DNA from 2 places in the Alteromonas sp. RW2A1 genome. Region 1 is predicted to be linked to the other one. Evidence: riboswitches for the same ligand, from Rfam matches in the RefSeq annotation. Region 1 holds a riboswitch; the other holds the start of a gene.
What was found. A riboswitch is a leader RNA that binds a small molecule or an ion and turns the genes downstream of it on or off. The one in region 1 is predicted to bind thiamine pyrophosphate.

Region 1 (2,482 bases):
CGGTGCCTTTGTAAAAGGCCCCCACGGTCCAGTTTGTTTTGCCATTAAATAGCGCAGCATCATCTGAAGATACAAAGCGCACTTCCCCAGTTTGAGTATCTACATCGCGAAAGTAGGCGTCGAAAGAGGTGTATCCAAACGGATGGAAGCCCGTGAATGTCCAGTCTTCATCATAACCATAGGCTATGTTGTGAGAAGCATGAGTGGCTATCACAATAAGGTCACCAGCGCGTGTTGCTGTTGTTGAGCGAGCGCTAACAGCATGGGTTTGGTGTTCATCAAAACCTGGCTCGTCAGAAAGCGTTCTATTGTCATTGTCTAAAGAAAACGCATCATAGCCGTTGTCGATGTCATACCAGCGATATGCAAGTGCCAGAGTGGTGTTTTTATCTACATTACCCTCAACTGCCACACGCATTGCGGTTTCATCTATGTTATTGGTGTCGTCTCTATTTAAGAAGGTATTTTCAACAAAGCCATCACTTCTGTTATGCACTAAGGCAACTCGATATCCCCAATTCGCATTGATGTCGTCGCCGGTAGCCGCTTCAACACGATAGCTATCTTTGTTACCAACTCGGGCTTCTACATAATCTGGTGCGCTGCTGCCCACATCGTTGCTCGATAATTTTACCGCACCCGCTAAAGCTCCTGTTCCATAAAGCGTCGCCTGCGGTCCTCGATATACTTCTAACTGCTTAGTATCGAAAATAATGCCCGCTGCGGCTAAACCTGAAAAATCGAATTCATCGGTGATAAAGCTTACTGATGGATTAATCGGCTCTGCGAACTGACTTCTTTCACCAATACCGCGAATTTGAATAAACCTTCCGCGAGACGCACCCGCAGCAAAGTTTACATTGGGAATGCTGTTTAACACGCTATCGATATGTGAAGGCTGTCTACTGCGCAAGCGCTCTTGGCCCAAAATAGTCGCGCTGGTGCTAAGCTGGTCTAGTGTGGTTTGACGAAAGTCGCCCGTGACGACTATCTTTTCTATTTCTTGTGCTGCTACAGCGTCATTTTGAACATTTTCGGTAACGCTCGCTTGTGCAAATGCAGAGCTTGCTTGCCCAAGAATAGAGGATGCAACTAAGGATAGAGTGAAAAATTGTTTGTACATAGGATCTCTTGTTCTCTTAATAAGAAAAAAGACCCGGGATTAACGGCAGGTGTTCAGGCTATATTGTAAACCATTCCTACGCCGGTATTATCCGGATCAGGTTTAAGGGTTCCCACTGTTGTGGATCTCAGACCGTAAAACGGACACCCCTTGGTATAATTCGTTTAAAAATCAATGAAAAATAACGAACGCGACGGAGTGTACCACCTCCCTCTGTTCGGTCAAGCACAGCAAGCGTTAAGCTAAGTTCATATTTCTTCTAACTTATTAAAAATTCAAAACGTTGTGAAAATTTACATGCGCTTGCATTCGGCCTTCAGCTTTTATCTATATTCAGATTTAATCTGCGAACTTCATCATCGGTTTGCGCTATTAACCCTTCTAATGTTTTTCCGTGGGCAGTAGGCTGTCTAGACTCAGGGTCAACTTTTACAAAAACAATATCGTCGGCAAAACAGATTGTTTTTTTCGTCGCTTTATTACGCACAAGGCAACTTACGGTAATAGAGGTTCGCCCCACTGCCTTGGTCTCTAAACCAAACTCAACAATATCGCCCTGCATTGCTGGCGATTCAAAACTAATTTCACCAATGTGCTTGGTAACCAAACAATTGGTTTCAAGCTGACATATCGCCCATATGGCAGCTTCTTCGTCAATCCACTCTAGTGCTCTACCGCCAAACAATGAGTTGGCATAATTGAGATCGTTGGGCATAACTAAACGCCGAGAGAGAAAGCGCATTCGAATTCCTTAATATAAATCGCTACTATATGACTTTAATTATACCGAAAAAAACTTTACATGGCGCTACAACAATTACGCGAATGGCTTCTTACCCCCGATAGCTATGAGTCGAAGCTCGACATGGGCAACGCAGCATTAGCAAGCGAACCTATTGATTATCACAGGCGCATACTTGTTATATCGGGAGATGAAGCCTTCTGTCGTAGCAGCCTTAGTTTTTTGATGAACAATATTCCTGAGAATATTCAGGTAGGTTCCTTTACCGGCTCAGAACTAAAAGGTAAAAACAGAAAAGTGCTTTTAGGTTCTGAACGAGATATCGGTATTTTACATTGCCATGAATCATTCAGCCCAGGCAACGTTATGGCCCTAGCAGGAACTGTAAAAAAGTCTGGCTGTTTAATTCTAGTAACCCCAGCACTTAAGACATGGCCGTATAAACACGACTTCCCGTTTATTTCTCATGGTTATTCAATTAACCTCAGTGCCTATATAACAAGGGTTGTACAGCATTTGAACGCTGACAAGCGAGTAGCCCTTCACAGCCAAGAGAATACTTACATACCAGAAGCACAGTCTATGACTGTCTCATCACATAGTGATGACTTTAAGAT
Region 2 (2,482 bases), 590 kb from region 1:
AATCGACAGGGAAAGTCCAATTGCACCGCCAATTAAGGCAGGGAATTCATAGTTTACTTGAGCCAACAAAAGGTAAGGCACAGTACAACTTAAAACACTGATAAAAATAAATACTGCATTAGCCCGAATATCGCGCCACCCCACTACGAATTTAAGCGCCAGTAAGGGAATAAAAAAACCTGCGACAAAATGAATGAAAGCAGTGAGAGAGGATACTTCTAATAATGTTTCCTCACTTAAGTTGAGCGCCTCAAAGCCGAACCAAGTGGGCGTGCCAACAGCACCAAACGAGACTGGAATGGTATTCATAACGAGCGTGAGAAGTGCAACACGCAGAGCGGGAAAACCCAATCCTACCAAAATAGGCGCAGCAATGGCCGCCGGCGTGCCAAAACCAGACGCTCCCTCAAGCATAAAAGTAAATGCCCAACCAATAATCATAAGTTGCGCCACTTTATTGCTACTGACACTTTCTAAGTAGTGTCTTAGCTTTTCCTGCGAGCCTGAACGAACAAGTATACTGTTTAGCAGGATGGCGCCCGCTACTATCGACAGTGGTGTTAACACTGAAAGTAAACCTGCAATTGTGTTTGCTGCTAATTCTGGTGCTCTACCCTGAAAGTAGAATAGCTGCAGAAAGCCAATGAATAATGCCGTTAATGGCAATGCTATATGAGCTGGCCATGGTCGCTCTTTTGTCATGCTCCAAACTAGCACTATGATGGGTAATGTTGCGATAAAAGTATCCATACCACGCCTTTTTTTGACATTCGCGCTGAAAAATTGACGAGATTCAGTGTAATGCAGCAACTCTGTAAAAACATAAAAAATGTCTTTTTTAGCCATGCCAGCAGTTAAAAAAAGACAAAGGTTGTAATTCGGTACACGATGAATATATAGTATTCGGCAAGTTACTTGTCGGAGTGCTTCACTGGTTATCCAGTAAGCTGAGACTGCGAAAGCGGGATCCGTAGAACCTGATCAGGCTAATACCTGCGAAGGGAACAAGAATAAATGTTGTATCGTGCTTTAACACTTTTTTTGCGTTTGAACAGACTTTAATGAAAGAATGTTCACAATAAAATTGATACGGGTTTGATGTCTTACCCTGTCAATCGCATTTAGTTTTAAACTTAATCGGCACGCGTGTTTTGCATCATGCTCTGCACTTCATTTTTCTTTTCACTCCTGACAAGCATTTTACCTAACGCCAACTCAAAAGGGCCTAAATGCTATGTCGACACGACGCGAACAGCGCCAACAAGCGCAACACTTTATCAATCAATTAGCCGGTGAGGCTTACCCAAACTCTACTCGTCATTACGAACTAGGAACCAGCAACGATATCAAAGTTGCTATGCGCCTTATTCATCAGCACGACAGTTTAATTGGCGGTACAGAGCAAAACCCGCTGCATGAACCAAACCCTCCTATTCCAGTTTATGACACTTCAGGACCTTACGGTGATCCGTTGGAAACAATTGATGTGCAAAGAGGGCTATCTCCAATGCGTTCGCCATGGATACAGCAGCGCAACGATACTGAAGAGTTAGATGGTGTTACCTCTTCTTTTGCGAAGGAGCGAGAGGCAGATGTGTTTGCTGAAGACTTTAGGTTTTTGCGCAGCAGAAAACCGCGGCGGGCTAAGTCACAAAAAAACGTGACCCAACTTCACTACGCTCGGCAAGGGATCATTACCCCAGAAATGGAATACATAGCCATTCGAGAAAATATGGGCCGCTCGTCCATTCAGCATGTCGATTTAACCCAACAACACCAAGGCGAAAGCTTTGGAGCAAGCCTACCCGAAGTAATAACACCGGAATTTGTGCGCCAGGAAGTGGCGGCTGGACGGGCAATTATACCGTGCAATATTAATCACCCAGAGCTGGAGCCCATGATTATTGGCCGCAATTTTTTAGTTAAAATAAACGCCAACATCGGCAATTCTGCGGTGACTTCGTCTATTGAAGAAGAGGTCGAAAAGTTGGTTTGGTCTACCCGATGGGGCGCAGATACCATTATGGATTTATCAACAGGTAGAAACATTCACGAAACGAGAGAATGGTTGCTTCGCAACAGTCCGGTTCCTCTCGGCACGGTACCAATTTATCAGGCTTTGGAGAAGGTAAATGGTGTAGCAGAAGCACTTACTTGGGAGGTATTTAAAGACACGCTTATTGAGCAGGCTGAGCAAGGCGTAGACTACTTCACTATTCACGCCGGCGTACTGCTTGAATATGTGCCGATGACGGCAAAACGAGTTACCGGCATTGTGTCTCGCGGCGGCTCTATTATGGCTAAATGGTGTTTAAGTCACCATCAAGAAAGCTTTTTATATGAACACTTTCAGGAGATCTGCGAGATTTGCGCCCAATACGATGTGTCGCTTTCTCTTGGCGATGGCCTTAGGCCTGGGAGTGTTGCCGATGCCAATGATGAGGCGCAATTTGCCGAGCTGCACACCCTAGGCGAGTTGACA

Region 2: linked by a shared signal. The riboswitch ahead of thiC (phosphomethylpyrimidine synthase ThiC) and the one ahead of BM528_RS09570 (TonB-dependent receptor) in region 1 are both predicted to bind thiamine pyrophosphate.

Annotation. Positions count from the first base shown of each region.
Region 1 covers NZ_CP018031.1:2,121,484-2,123,965, forward strand. The annotation lists gene BM528_RS09570 (TonB-dependent receptor) at 1-1,123, opposite strand, end outside; TPP riboswitch at 1,180-1,284, opposite strand; gene BM528_RS09575 (acyl-CoA thioesterase) at 1,440-1,865, opposite strand; gene BM528_RS09580 (GNAT family N-acetyltransferase) at 1,926-2,482, shown strand, end outside.
Region 2 covers NZ_CP018031.1:2,710,114-2,712,595, forward strand. The annotation lists gene BM528_RS12105 (L-lactate permease) at 1-750, opposite strand, end outside; TPP riboswitch at 910-1,021, shown strand; gene thiC (phosphomethylpyrimidine synthase ThiC) at 1,235-2,482, shown strand, end outside.